Regions from separate parts of the Arthrobacter sp. DMZ02-1R genome, predicted to be linked through region 1. Evidence: riboswitches for the same ligand, from Rfam matches in the RefSeq annotation. Region 1 holds a riboswitch; the other holds the start of a gene.
The links. A riboswitch is a leader RNA that binds a small molecule or an ion and turns the genes downstream of it on or off. The one in region 1 is predicted to bind thiamine pyrophosphate.

Region 1 (7,065 bases):
CGCGGCAAGCACGGTGGCCACGGACAGCCGGCGCTTTTCCCCGCCGGAGAGCGTGTACGGATTGGCGTCCACCAAGTGCCCCAGCCTCAGCCGTTCCAGCAACTCGTCCACGCGCTCCTCGCCGTGTCCAAGGTGCTTGGGTCCGAACATCAACTCGTCGAGCACCCGGCCGGTGACGAACTGGTGTTCTGGTTCCTGGAACACGGTCCCGATCCGCGAGATCAGTTGCTGGGCCTTCCACTTGAAAGGATCGGCGCCAGCGCCGTCGCTGAGCCCGACGGCGGCAGTCACCGTGCCGGCCACGGGCGCCAGCAGCCCGGCGAGGGTCAAGGCGAAGGTAGATTTTCCGGCACCATTCGGGCCCGTGATGGTCAGCGCCTGGCCGGCGAGCACCTGGGCGTCGAGCCCGGTCTGCACAGGTTGAGGCGGGATGGTTGTGAACCCGCGGCGGCGTGCCCGTTCACGTGACACTGCAAGCTCCCGGGTGGCGAGCAGCAACTCTCCACCGCCCGCCGCGCCGGAGCCGCCTGCTGTTCTGGAACGTGGCCGGGTGGCCGGCACATAACCGGGAACCCAGACGCCCGCCGTAGTGAGCATGTCCCTTGCTTGCGCCAGAACCGTGTCCGGATCGCCGTCCAGGAGCACCGCCGGCGTCGAGCCTTCCTCGGAAGAGCCGCTACCCGGCTGAAGGACCACGATCCGGTCCACCAGGTCTTTCCAGACGGAGACCCGATGCTCCACCACCACCAGGGTGGCGCCGGTCTTGTCCAGGCAACGGCCTACGGCATCGCGGACCTCCAGCACGCCGGCAGGGTCCAAGTTGGCGGTCGGCTCGTCGAGGAGGATCAAGCCCGGCCGCATCGCCAGGATGCCAGCCAGCGCGAGGCGCTGTTTCTGCCCACCGGAGAGGGCCGACGTCGGGTGGTCCAACGCAAAGCTGCCGCTGGCACTATTCCGCAGCCCGACGTCGTCGAGCGCTTCATGGACCCGCTTCCAGATCTCTTCCCCCGGCACGCAAAGATTCTCGGCACCGAAGGCGACGTCGTCACCCAGCCGGGAAAGCACCACCTGGGTTTCAGGGTCCTGTTGCATGAGTCCGGCACGTCCCCGCTGTGCCCTCGGCGAGACGCCGTCCACCAGCAACGAGCCGGTCTCGTCGGCGTCGTCGCCTTCTTCGCCCAGCACTCCCGCGAGAGCATGCAGGAGCGTCGACTTGCCTGCGCCCGAGGGGCCAAGCAGCAGCACCCGCTCGCCCGGACGGATGTCCAGGTCCAGGGCGTGGATGGCCTGCGTGGTGCGGCCCGCGTGCCGCCAGCCCCAGCCTTGCGCGGAAATGGCGGCGGGTCGCACCACAGCAGGAGTGCCGGAATCAGGACTGGGCATCAGGAAAAGACGGGCTCCGAGGCGGCCTTGCGGGACGCGAACGCACTCAACACACCGGTCTTGGCGAGGCCGCGGGTCGCGATCCAGGACAGGGCACCGGCGATGACGGCCCCGGAAATCGTGCAGAACGCGATGTACGCGAGCTTAGCAACGGCTTCGTACTCGATGTTCCAGCCCCACGGCAGGAAGGAATCGTTCAGTCCGCAGAACAAGCCCGCACCGGCTCCGGCCAGCAGGGATACCGGCAGGTTGAACTTCTTGTACATGAACGCCAGGAAAACGAGTTCCGCGCCCAGGCCCTGGAGCAGTCCCGAGATCAGGACCGTGGTGCCGTACTGGTTACCCATGATGAGCTCGCTGGTGGCGGCCACTATTTCGCAGAAAATTGCCGCACCGGGCTTGCGGACAATGAGCATGCCCAGCACTGCCGGAATCATCCAACCGCCGGCGATCAGGCCGCCCAGCGGCGGGTAGCCGGCGGTCGCGGGCGTGACAACGAGAGCCATCTGGTCCCATGCCCAGAAGATCACGCCGCCGGCAATCGAGATCAGTGCCGCCACGACGATGTCCACGACGCGCCAGTTGTAACCGGGCTTGGTGAGGCCCGGCTTTGCAGAAATACCAGTCATTTTGTCCTCCTGAGGAACAGGAGGGGAAAGTGTTTCCGGTTTGCCTGCGAGCGGCTTCCGCCGCCGGTTCCGGACACTATGAGAACTCGACTCCCTTGCGCCGGTACTAGCCGGATCAGGTTCGAGGGTCTGCGGCTGTCCGCACTCTCAGCGCCCCTCCTCCGTGCCGCATTGCTGCGAGCCCGACGGCGGCGCTCCCCTGTCGTTATCAATCCACCCTTTTGGGCGTGGTTCAGTTTACACCTTGGCGGGGTTGCCGAGCGGAAAGCGACGGATTCTGCTGGATCACTCGCTGGGCGGGCGCGAGCAGGCCCGAAATGGCACGGGCGGCCACCGAAGCTGGGAGAATGATCCAGCAGAATCCGACGCAGCAAGCAGGGCAAAGGAGCGGTCTTGACAGGCAAAGGCGAAGCGAACAGCACCATGGTGACCGAACCGAGGCTCGCCGCAAGCGTGATCCTGGTCCGCGATGCTCCCATTCCCGCGAGCCCTGGAGGTTCGGCCCGTTCTGAAGGTGCCGGCGGCGCGGCGATTTCCGAAGGTGCCGTGAGCGATCTGGAAGTGTTCGTCCAGCACCGGGTGTCCACGATGGATTTCGCCGCGGGCATGGTGGTCTTCCCCGGGGGCCGGGTGGATCACGCGGACAGCACCGGCTGGAACTTCACGGACGACGTCGTTGAGCAGCATGCCGCCGCGTGGCACCGGAGCAGCATCGCCGTCGAGCCTGCATCGGCTCGGCACAATGCCGGCCGGGTGCTGGCGGCCGCGCAACGTGAGGTGTTCGAAGAGGCCGGGCTGAAGCTCGACGCCGCCACCCTCCGCCCATGGGCCAACTGGGTCACTCCGGAAGACCAGCCCAAGCGCTTCGACACGTATTTCTACGTTGCCTGCCCGTCCGTTGGGGCCGAGCCGCAGCACCAGACGACGGAGGCGTCGTCATCACTGTGGATGCCAGTCCGCGGAATCCTGGATGCCGAGGCTGCGGGAACCCTCAAGCTCATGCCGCCCACTTTGGTCCTGCTTGATGAACTGCTCGCGCTCGGCACGGTGGAGGCCGTGTTGGCTGAAGAGCGTGACATCGTGCCCGTGCGGCCGGAGCCCGGAGCACTGCAGGAGTTCTTCCGGCTCAGGCGCCAACCCCCATCCGTTGCGCCGTGACTGTCCTGAAGTGGGGTTAGGCTGGGGATGGTCCTGTTTCCTCCCGCAAGGAGTCCCGGAATGAACCTGCTCTTCAAACTGCTCGGCACCGGTGTGAGCATCGGCGCAGGAATCGTCGGCAGCAAGCTCGTCAACGCATTGTGGGAAAAGGCCACGGGCAACAAGCCGCCCAAAGGCCACGACGACATGGAAACCAGCCTGCGCTCAGCGCTGACCTTCGCCCTGATTTCGGCCGCTGTCAGCACCATCATCCAGGTTGTAGCCGGCCGCAGTACCCAGCGAGCCATCTCACGCTTCTCGAAGACGCCGGACATCGTCTAGGACGAGGCGCCGCCATTCCCCTTGGGCCGGCTATCCCCTGTGATGCTGCCCGGGTGCCCACCGTTCCGGCTGGGGGGCGCGTCCGGGCCTGCCCCTTGAGCTTTCTCGGCTGCCCGCTCACCAGCAGCACGCAACACCACGGCCTCGAGTTCGTCTGCGCTGAGCAGTTCGGGGTGGAGGTGCTTCGTCCTGTAGCCTGCACGGCCCACCATGTGTGCGGACACCGGCACTGTCAGCAGTTGGAAAATCCACGCGACCAGCAGGACCGGCCATACCCACCATTCGCGCAGCTGCAGCCCGATGGCCGCCAAGACCAGGAACAGCCCCAACACTTGTGGCTTGGTGGCTGCATGCATGCGGCTCATGAGGTCCGGGAAGCGCAGCAAGCCGATTGCCGCGCCCAACGACATCAGGGCACCAACAATCAGAAGCACCGCGGTCACTGCATCGATCACGGCATCCACTCCGGTGGCGTTAGGAGTCATTGGCTTGTCCCCTCCGGTCGGCCACGAAGCGGGCCACGGTCACCGAACCGATAAACCCGATCAACGTCAGCGCCACGAGCAGCACGAGGTTATTGAGGTGCCGGTTAACGGCCATGTCGATCGCCAGCGCCGCGCCCAGGATGGCCAGGAGAACGTCCGAGGCGAGCACGCGGTCCAACAGGGACGGCCCGACGGCGATCCTGTAGATCGCGCCGGCCGCCGCGAGGCTGAGAATCACCGCAGTAACGATCAGCACGATGTCTTTCATGAACTGGCTCCCCTCGTTGCAGGCCAGCCTTCGGCCTGGAGTGCGTCCACTTCCGCCTGTGTGCCCATGATCCGTATCAAAGAGGCCTCGGTGTCCTGGACTTCCCGGCGCAGCTTGGCGGTGTCTGAATCGTTGCGGACATTGAGCCCGTGGATGTAAAGAGTGGACGTAGAACGGTCCACCTCAACCACCAGCGAACCCGGGATCAGCGAAATCACGTGTCCCGTGGCGGTGACCATGAGGTCGGAATGGCTACGTAACGGAACAGCGACGACCGCGTTGGTCACCGAGGGCCCGCGGAAGATCGCCAAGTACATGACCTGGAAGCTCGCGGCCACCACTTTGCCAAGGAACACCACGACGAAAGGAATGGCACGCAGCACGTTGAAGCGTCCGCTGAGCTCCACGGGAGGCAAGTAGAAGACCCTGGCCACTATCACCGCAATCAAGGCACCGAAGACGAGGTTTCCCGGGCTGAAGTCCCGCCAGAGAGCGCCCCAGACCACCACCAGCCAGACCAGCAGGGGCAACTCGGTCAGGAATGAAATCCGTCTGCGGCTCACTTGCCACCTCCTTGCGCTGCCGCGGGCGCGCCCGGTGATGCCCCGCCAGCTGGCGAGCCCGCGGGCGTGTCGCCCTTTGGCGCGGCGATTCCTGGAATCCGGGCATGCTCGCCAAGCACGGAGCGGATGTATGCCGTGCGGTCCAGCATCTGTTCCGCGGAGTTGCCGGCCAATTGGAACAGCGGACCTGCAAAGACGGTCAGCGCCACACCAAAGACCACTAGCGCGGCGGTTGGCCCCACCATGGTCCTCGGAAGCAGTCCGACGCCGGCCGCGTCCTTCAGCACGGGGTCCGGGTACTCCGCATCCTCGGGTTTCCGCCAGAATGCGCGGTTCCAGACGCGGGCAACGGCCAGCAAGGTCAAGAGGCTGGTGACCACCCCGCCCACCACCAAGGTAATAGCCAAAGGCGTGCCAAGGGCAATGCCGGCCTGCATGAGCCCGAGTTTCCCCAGGAACCCCGAGAACGGCGGGATTCCGGCGAGGTTCATGGCGGGAATGAAGAACAAGAGCGCAAGGAGCGGGGACAGTTTGGCCAGCCCACCGAGCCTGTCCATGGACGAGCTCCCTCCGCGGCGCTCGATCAGGCCCGTCACCAGGAACAGGCTCGTTTGGACGGTGATGTGGTGGGCCACGTAGAAGACGGCAGCTGCAAGCCCCGCAATCGAGGACATGGCTAGGCCGAACACCATGTAACCGATATGGCTGACCAAGGTGAAGGAGAGCAAACGTTTTATGTCGCTCTGGGCTATGGCGCCGAGGATACCCACCAGCATGGTCAGTAGCGCCACCACCATCAACGGGGTGTTCAACGTGTCCCCTGGAAACAGAAGCGTCTCCGTACGGACCATCGCGTAGACGCCTACTTTGGTGAGCAAGCCGGCGAACACGGCGGTGACCGGTGCGGGGGCTGTCGGATACGAGTCAGGGAGCCAGAAGGACAGCGGGAACACCGCGGCCTTGATGCCGAACGCCACCAGCAGCATGACGTGGAGCAAGTTCCTGGTGCCCGGGTCCAATTCGGCAAGCTTGATGGCGAGGTCCGCCATGGTGATGGTTCCAGTAGCGCCGTAAATCATCGCAATGGCGATCAGGAACAACACCGAGGACACTCCGGACACCACCACATAGGTGACCCCTGCGCGGATACGCGGGCCGGTCCCGCCCAGTGTCATAAGCACATAGCTCGCTGTGAGCAGGATTTCAAAACCGACGTACAGGTTAAAGAGGTCACCCGTGAGGAAGGCGTTGGAAACCCCGGCCACCAGGATCAAGTAGGTCGGGTGGAAGATCGACACCGGTGCTTCGCGGTCGCCGTCGGCCATGCCTTGACCCGTGGCGTAGATCAGAACCGCGAGGCTGATGACGGAGGAAACCACCAGCATGAGGGAAGAGAACTGGTCCACCACCATCACGACGCCCCAAGGCGGTTGCCAGCCGCCCAGTGTGACAGATGCCGCGCCGGTGGTCCAGACCGAGGCAAGGAGCAAGCATTCCAGGAGCAGGGTAAGGGACAACAGGCCGATGCTGACCATGCGCTGCCCCAGCGGGTTCCTGTTCAGGGCGAATGTCAGTGCGGCACCGAGGATGGGAAGGACGACGGCGAGCGGCGCCAGGCTGGCGATGTTCACTCGGAGCCTCCTTCCTTGGCTGCTTCGGTGACTGCCGTAACAGGGAACTCCGACGTTTCTTCGGGGACCACAGAATCGTCCTCGGCGTCAAAGCTGGGCGTCTTGGCCACGCGACGGTCTTCAGCGTCATCCTGGATGTCGTCTTGGCGTGCCAACGCCCAGGTCCGGTAGATGATGCCGAGCATGAAGGCCGTCACCGCGAAGGAAATCACGATCGATGTCAAGATCAAGGCTTGCGGCAAAGGATCGTTGTAGTCGCGCGGATCCGTCGATTTGTTGAAGAGTGGAGCAAGTCCGGCATAGCCACCGGTGGACAGGAGCAGCAGGTTGGTAGCGTTGGCCAGAAGCATCAGCCCCAGCAGCACTCGGGTCAAGCTGCGTTCCAGGATCAGATAGATTCCGCAGGCATACAGCAAGCCCATGGCGATCAACAAGGTCAGGTTGATGCTCATGGTGTCCCCTTCCCGGACACCGTGGATGCCGTGGACGCCCCAGCCCCGCTGGCCGTGGCCGTCGAAGCTCCGGCCCGGGTTTCCCCGGATCCACCTGAATCTCGGCTGGCGGTCTCTTCGAAGTGTTCGTCGATCTCGGCTCCCAAGCTGCGCAACACGTCCAATGCAAGGCCTA
Region 2 (7,065 bases), 1.6 Mb from region 1:
CTGGCTCGCCGCGAGTCCGTGGACCGCCAGATGATCGTTCGCCAGCGCGACGACAGGATCCAAATCGGTGTCCTGGAAGACGGCGTGCTCGCGGAGCATTTCGTGTCCAAGACACAGCAGGATTCCCTGATCGGCAACGTCTACCTGGGCAAAGTCCAGAACGTTCTGCCGTCGATGGAAGCCGCATTCGTCGACATCGGACGCGGCCGCAACGCCGTGCTGTACGCCGGTGAAGTCAACTGGGACGCCGTCACTCTGGAAGGCAAACCGCGCCGCATTGAAAACGCCCTGAAGTCCGGCGATTCCGTGCTGGTACAGGTCACCAAGGACCCCGTTGGCCACAAGGGTGCGCGCTTGACCAGCCAGATTTCGCTCCCGGGCCGCTACCTCGTGTACGTGCCCGGGGGTTCCATGACCGGCATCTCCCGCAAGCTGCCCGACGTCGAGCGCAACCGTCTGAAGAAGATCCTCAAGGATCGCCTCCCCGACAACGCGGGCGTCATTGTCCGGACCGCGGCTGAAGGTGCTTCCGAGGAAGAGCTGACGCACGATATCAACCGACTGCGGGCCCAGTGGGAAGGCATCGAAAGCCAGTCCACGTCCACCAAGATCCTCGCGCCCGAACTGTTGTACGGCGAACCGGACCTCACCATCAAAGTTGTCCGTGACGTCTTCAACGAGGACTTCTCCAAGCTCATCGTCTCCGGCGATGAAGCCTGGGACACCATCGAGGCTTACGTGACCTACGTGGCTCCGGATCTGGTAGGCCGCCTTGAGAAGTGGACTTCAGACCAGGACATCTTCTCGGCATGGCGCGTGGACGAACAGATCCACAAGGCATTGGATCGCAAGGTCTTCCTGCCCTCCGGCGGCTCCCTCGTGATCGACCGCACCGAGGCCATGACCGTTGTTGACGTCAACACCGGGAAGTTCACCGGCAGCGGTGGCAACCTCGAGGAAACCGTCACCAAGAACAACCTTGAAGCTGCCGAAGAAGTGGTCCGTCAGCTGCGCCTGCGCGACATCGGCGGAATCATTGTCATCGACTTCATCGACATGGTCCTGGAATCCAACCGCGATCTCGTGTTGCGCCGCCTGGTCGAGTGCCTCGGCCGGGACCGCACCAAGCACCAGGTTGCCGAAGTGACCTCGCTTGGCTTGGTCCAGATGACCCGCAAGCGTATGGGCACCGGACTGCTTGAGGTCTTCGGCGAGCAGTGCGAAACCTGCGCAGGGCGCGGAATCGTCACGCGCGACGAGCCCGTGGAGCACCGCCGGGCCAACGTGGTGGCCGCTGAACATCACCACCCGCGCACGGAGTCACAGCCGACTGTCCGCCCGGAGCAGCGCAAGCGCCGCCGCGGCAGGGGCACGGGGCAAGGGACAACTGAGCTTCCGCTGACCCCTCCGGCTCCGGTCCACGTCGAATCGACGGATCCTAATCGTCTGGCAGCAACCCGCGCTGCCCTCGCCACCATCGCGGCTGCGGCCCACGCTGCACACCTGCACGACGACGAGCTACACCACGCCGCGGAATCGCTCGCTGGCGGGCACGTAGCGGAAGCAACCCCGGTCCAGGCTCCCGCGGCCCCGGTTCAGGCTCCTGCTGCCGCTTCGAGTGGCGAGGAACGTTCAAAGCCTGTCCTGCGATTCGGCGGCGAGGAAGTGGCGTTGCCTTTCGTCCACCACGAAGAAGAGCCAGCGAGTGGCGCACCAGCCATGAGCTTGGATCTGTTGGCAAAGGCGTTCGCAGGCCTCGGCGAGGCCCCGGACACCGCGAGGATGGCGACAGAAGCCCAGGAAGCCCCCGCAGGGGCCTCCGCCGCTGCAACCGGGGAGTCCTCGGAATCAGGATCGCGTGGACGCCGAGGTCGCCGCAACCGTAGCGCCAGCCGGGCCCAGGGTGCCGCCAACGCCACCGACGTGGAGCACCACGAGGTTGCCGCCCCTGCCTCCGGCGGGGCCGCGCACGAGGCCAAGGCCCCCGATGCTGCTCCGGCTAAGTCGACGGCGGCAGCGGAACCGATCATCCTCGGAGTCGGCGTGCCCAAGTCCGAGCTCTGAGCGAAGTACCCTGTCCGAAGCCCCGGCCGTTTCCGCTCCTGTGAAACCGCCGGGGCTTCGGCGTTGCTGGCCATTTCAGCGGGCGCCGTGTGATCCGGGTTAAGCTAAGGGACTGACACGGGGTGCCGCGCACCAAGCCGGCTGAGACCAGACCCGTTGAACCTGTCCGGTTAGCACCGGCGAAGGGATGTCTCGTATGACTGTTTCAGCCCAATCAGCTGTCTACCCGCTCAAGGCCATCCAGCGCCCTATCCCCAGGGTCCTCAGCATTGCCGGCTCGGATCCTTCGGGTGGTGCCGGGATCCAAGCCGATCTGAAGAGCATTGCGGCCAACGGCGGCTACGGCATGGCCGTCATCACTGCGCTCACCGTACAGAACACGCAGGGGGTCACTGCCGTCCATGTGCCTCCCGTGGCGTTCTTGCGCCAGCAGTTGGACGCCATTAGCACCGACATCACGGTTGATGCCGTCAAAATCGGTATGCTCGGGGACGCCGCGGTCATCCACGAAGTTCGCCGCTGGCTCGGCGAGGCGCGCCCCGCCGTCGTCGTGCTGGATCCAGTGATGATCGCTACCAGCGGCGACCGGCTCTTGGCGGAGTCCGCTGAAACCGCACTGCGGGAACTTCTGCCCCTCGCTGACTTGGTGACCCCCAACCTTCCTGAATTGGCCATGCTGCTTGGCGAACCTGAAGCCACTGACTGGGCATCGGCGTTGGAGCAGGGCAAGCGCTTGGCTGCTGCCTGCGGAAACACCGTCCTGGTGAAGGGCGGCCATCTGAGGGGAACCGACTGCCCGGACGCCCTGGTCAACACCGGGGGACTCCTGAGCCAGGACGTCGTCGAGTTCGGCGGCCTGCGGGTGGAGACCCGCAACAGCCATGGCACGGGGTGTTCCCTGTCCTCAGCGATGGCGACGGCGAAGGCGCGGCTTGGCGATTGGGAGTCAGCACTGCGCGTTGTCAAGCCGTGGCTCCAGGAGGCGCTGACCCAGTCCGAGGTGCTGGAAGTGGGGAAAGGCAACGGACCGATCCACCACTTCCACGCGCACCAGCACGCCCTCCAACCGGGTGCTTTCGCGGTCCGGATGTGGGACGCCGCCCAATCGGAACTCGAGGCCATCTACGGACTGGACTTCATCAGGGAACTGCAGTCCGGCGCGCTTGGTGAAGAGCAGTTCACCTACTACCTGTCGCAGGATGCCATCTATCTCAACGGCTATTCCCGGGTTCTGGCGCGGGCAAGCGCCCTCGCTCCCAGCGAGACCGAACAGCTGTTCTGGGCCCGCGGTTCGCAGATGTGCCTTGAAGTCGAGTCCGAGCTGCACCGGAACTGGCTCAGCGGACGCCAGGCAAGCGGAGAACCGGGACCTGTCACCAAAGCTTACGTGGACCATTTGCTGGCGGCATCGGCGTCGGGCAGCTATGCCGTGTTACTGGCTGCCGTCCTGCCTTGCTACTGGTTGTACGCCGAGGTGGGACAGCAGCTCCATCATGGCTATCTTCAGGCGGAAGCCTCGGAGGAGCACCCTTATGCGGACTGGCTGCGCACCTATGCGGACGAGGCGTTTGCTGAGGCTACCCGCAGGGCAATCGACATCACAGATGCTGCCGCGCAGACAGCCTCCCTTGGGGAGCGGGCCGCGATGATGGAAGCATTCGCCCAATCCTGCCGCTACGAAACTGCGTTCTTTGATGCTCCACGTGTGCATGGTTGAGCCTGGTTTCTGACGCGGAAAAGTTGGATCGTCAGGCCGTTTCGGCGGGAGCCGCCGCGTGTCGGACCAACGATCCGTACTTTTCCAGGCTGGCAGGGTAAGGTAGACGGGCACGGTACCGGACGGCGACATAGCCAGTCTGTGGCAGCCATCACGTGGCAGCCTCCGGGCCTGGCCTCATTTGCAGCCGAAGGCGAAACTAGCGTAATCTAGATCTTCGGTGCTTACGCCAACACTTGGGTTATGCCCCTAGAGACCTTTCATTTGGAACTAGCCTTTCACTTGGAACTGTTTGAGGGATGACTCATGGATTCCGTACCGGAGTCCACGGCGTTGAGGCACAGCGTGAACCAGGCCCGTTTTCGGATCGGGGTTCCGCACGCAAATTTAGTAATAAACGTCGAGAGAAGTGAGTGCCCAAGTGGTGTACGCGATTGTCCGCGCAGGCGGCCGCCAAGAAAAGGTTTCCGTTGGAGACTACGTAACCCTGAACCGCGTCCCCGGTGGAGCCGGCAGCACTCTTGAGCTGCCCGCACTGCTCCTGGTGGACGGTGACAAGGTCACCTCCGCTGCTGCGGATCTGGCCAAGGTCAAGGTTACGGCTGAGATCCTCGAAGACCTCCGTGGTCCGAAGATCGTCATCCAGAAGTTCAAGAACAAGACCGGCTACAAGAAGCGCCAGGGTCACCGTCAAGAACTGACCAAGATCAAGATCACCGGTATCAAGTAACCACTGGTTGCTGTTCAGGTTTTCAACAGATTCCCCAGAATTTAAAGGCAGGCATTTCAAATGGCACATAAAAAAGGCGCGAGCTCCACTCGCAACGGTCGTGACTCCAACGCCCAGTACCTCGGCGTAAAGCGCTTCGGTGGCCAGGTCGTTTCCGCTGGCGAGATCATCGTCCGCCAGCGCGGCACCCACTTCCACCCCGGCGCCGGTGTCGGCCGCGGTGGCGACGACACCCTGTTCGCCCTGCAGGCAGGTGCGGTTGAGTTTGGTACTCGCCGCGGCCGTCGCGTAGTGAACATCGTTGCTGCTGCAGCTGCAGAGTAATAACACGTTCTGAACGGGTGGAGCGGGCCGTATGGCCCGCTCCACCTGTCTTTTTAACCGCACTAGAATTTACTAGGGCGGGCGGCGGCGCATCAGCCGGCAACACGCACTTCAAGCAGTAATTTCCACATAGAGGAGAAACACGTGGCGACCTTCGTAGACCGGGTAGTACTTCACGTATCCGGCGGAACAGGCGGCCACGGCTGTGTCTCTGTTAAGCGCGAGAAGTTCAAGCCCCTCGGCGGACCCGACGGCGGCAACGGCGGTAATGGCGGCGACGTCATCCTGCGCGTTGATGCCCAGACCACCACTTTGCTTGATTACCACCACGCACCCCATCGCCACGCAACCAACGGTGGACCCGGCATGGGCGACTGGCGCGGCGGCAAGAACGGCGAAACCCTCGTGCTTCCCGTCCCGGACGGCACTGTGGTCAAGACCAAGGACGGCGTTGTCCTTGCTGACCTTGTAGGTGAAGGCACCGAGTTCATCGCCGCTGCAGGCGGCCTGGGCGGCCTCGGTAACTCGTCGTTGTCTTCGCAGAAGCGCAGGGCTCCCGGTTTCGCCCTCCTCGGCACTGAAGGCGACTCCAGCGACATCGTCCTGGAACTGAAGTCCATCGCGGACATCGCGCTGGTTGGCTTCCCCTCCGCAGGCAAGTCCAGCCTTGTCGCGGCGATGTCAGCGGCGCGGCCAAAGATCGCCGACTACCCGTTCACTACCCTGATCCCCAACCTGGGCGTGGTTCAGGCCGGTGACGTCAGGTTCACCATTGCCGACGTTCCCGGTCTGATCGAGGGCGCGAGCGAGGGCAAAGGCCTGGGCCACAACTTCCTGCGCCACGTAGAGCGTTGTGCCGCACTGGTGCACGTGCTGGACTGCGGGACCCTTGAAGCAGATAGGGACCCCCTCTCGGATCTTGCGATCATCGAGCAAGAGCTGGACAAGTACGCAGTGGATATGAGCTACGCCGGCGTTGACGGCGAAGTAGTTCCCCTGAACGAACGCCCAAAGCTTGTGGTCCTGAACAAAGTGGACCTGCCTGATGGTCGGGACATGGCCGAGTTCGTCCGTCCCGAACTGGAACAGCGCGGCTACCGCGTCTTCGAAGTCTCCGCCACGAGCCATGAAGGCCTGCGCCAACTGAGCTACGCCATGGGCGAGATTGTCATGGCGGCCCGCAAGGCCGTTGCCACTGCGCCTCCCAAGGTCCCAACGCCCGTTCTCCGCCCCCGTGCCGTCAATGAGTCCGGCTTCAAGATCCGCCGCGAGGAGAAAAACCTTGAGCCGCTCTTCCGCGTGCTGGGGGAGAAGCCGGTCCGCTGGGTCAAGCAGACGGACTTCACCAATGAAGAAGCCATTGGCTATCTTGCCGATCGCCTTGCCAAGCTCGGCATCGAGAACGAGTTGTTCAAGATGGGTGCCGTTCCGGGTGACACCGTGGTGATCGGCGAAGAGGACGGCGTCGTCTTCGACTGGGAGCCCACCATGATGGCGGGCGCCGAACTCCTGGCGACGCCTCGAGGCACGGATATCCGTGTTGCTGACATCGGCGACCGTCCCACCCGTTCGCAGAAGCGCGATGAGCAGCTCGAGCGCCGCGAAGCAAAGGCCGCAGCACGCGCCGAGCTCGAAGCCGAGCGCAAGGCGGGCATCTGGACTGAGTCCGTCAGCGGCCGCCGTCTACCCAAGCCGCTGAAGGAAAGCGGCCTGGAAGCCGAAAATGACGACTAGTACGGCCCGCGTCTCTGAAGTGATTGAAGACGCCGACGCTGCTGAACGCCAGGCCTTGGCTGGCGCCAAGCGGATCGTGGTGAAGGTGGGTTCATCCTCGCTGACCAGCATCAAGGGCGGCATCTCGGAGAAAGCACTGACGGCCCTCGTCCACGCACTGGCCGAGAAGCGCAACTCAGGGACGGAGATCATCCTGGTCTCTTCCGGTGCAATCGCGGCAGGTCTCGCGCCGCTTGGCTTGGCAAAGCGTCCTAAGGACCTTGCCACGCAACAAGCCGCGGCCAGTGTGGGCCAAGGGCTGTTGATGGCTCGCTACTCGCAGGCTTTTGCCGCGCACGGTGTCACCGTCAGCCAGGTCCTGCTGACTGCGGATGATTTGATGCGGCGCACGCAGCACAGCAACGCGTACCGGGCGCTGGACCGCCTGCTGAACCTCGGCGTCGTGCCCGTCGTGAACGAAAACGACACTGTTGCCACGCATGAAATCCGTTTTGGT

Region 2: linked by a shared signal. The riboswitch ahead of AC3ANQ_RS10070 (bifunctional hydroxymethylpyrimidine kinase/phosphomethylpyrimidine kinase) and the one ahead of AC3ANQ_RS01895 (ECF transporter S component) in region 1 are both predicted to bind thiamine pyrophosphate.

What each region holds. Positions count from the first base shown of each region.
Region 1 covers NZ_CM173230.1:411,049-418,113, reverse strand. The annotation lists gene AC3ANQ_RS01900 (ABC transporter ATP-binding protein) at 1-1,383, opposite strand, end outside; gene AC3ANQ_RS01895 (ECF transporter S component) at 1,383-2,012, opposite strand; TPP riboswitch at 2,087-2,223, opposite strand; gene AC3ANQ_RS01890 (NUDIX hydrolase) at 2,406-3,170, shown strand; gene AC3ANQ_RS01885 (DUF4235 domain-containing protein) at 3,231-3,491, shown strand; gene mnhG (monovalent cation/H(+) antiporter subunit G) at 3,488-3,976, opposite strand; gene AC3ANQ_RS01875 (MrpF/PhaF family protein) at 3,966-4,244, opposite strand; gene AC3ANQ_RS01870 (Na+/H+ antiporter subunit E) at 4,241-4,807, opposite strand; gene AC3ANQ_RS01865 (Na+/H+ antiporter subunit D) at 4,804-6,438, opposite strand; gene AC3ANQ_RS01860 (Na(+)/H(+) antiporter subunit C) at 6,435-6,890, opposite strand; gene AC3ANQ_RS01855 (Na+/H+ antiporter subunit A) at 6,887-7,065, opposite strand, start outside.
Region 2 covers NZ_CM173230.1:2,048,763-2,055,827, forward strand. The annotation lists gene AC3ANQ_RS10065 (Rne/Rng family ribonuclease) at 1-2,064, shown strand, start outside; TPP riboswitch at 2,173-2,269, shown strand; gene AC3ANQ_RS10070 (bifunctional hydroxymethylpyrimidine kinase/phosphomethylpyrimidine kinase) at 2,261-3,781, shown strand; gene rplU (50S ribosomal protein L21) at 4,203-4,511, shown strand; gene rpmA (50S ribosomal protein L27) at 4,572-4,835, shown strand; gene obgE (GTPase ObgE) at 4,980-6,569, shown strand; gene proB (glutamate 5-kinase) at 6,559-7,065, shown strand, end outside.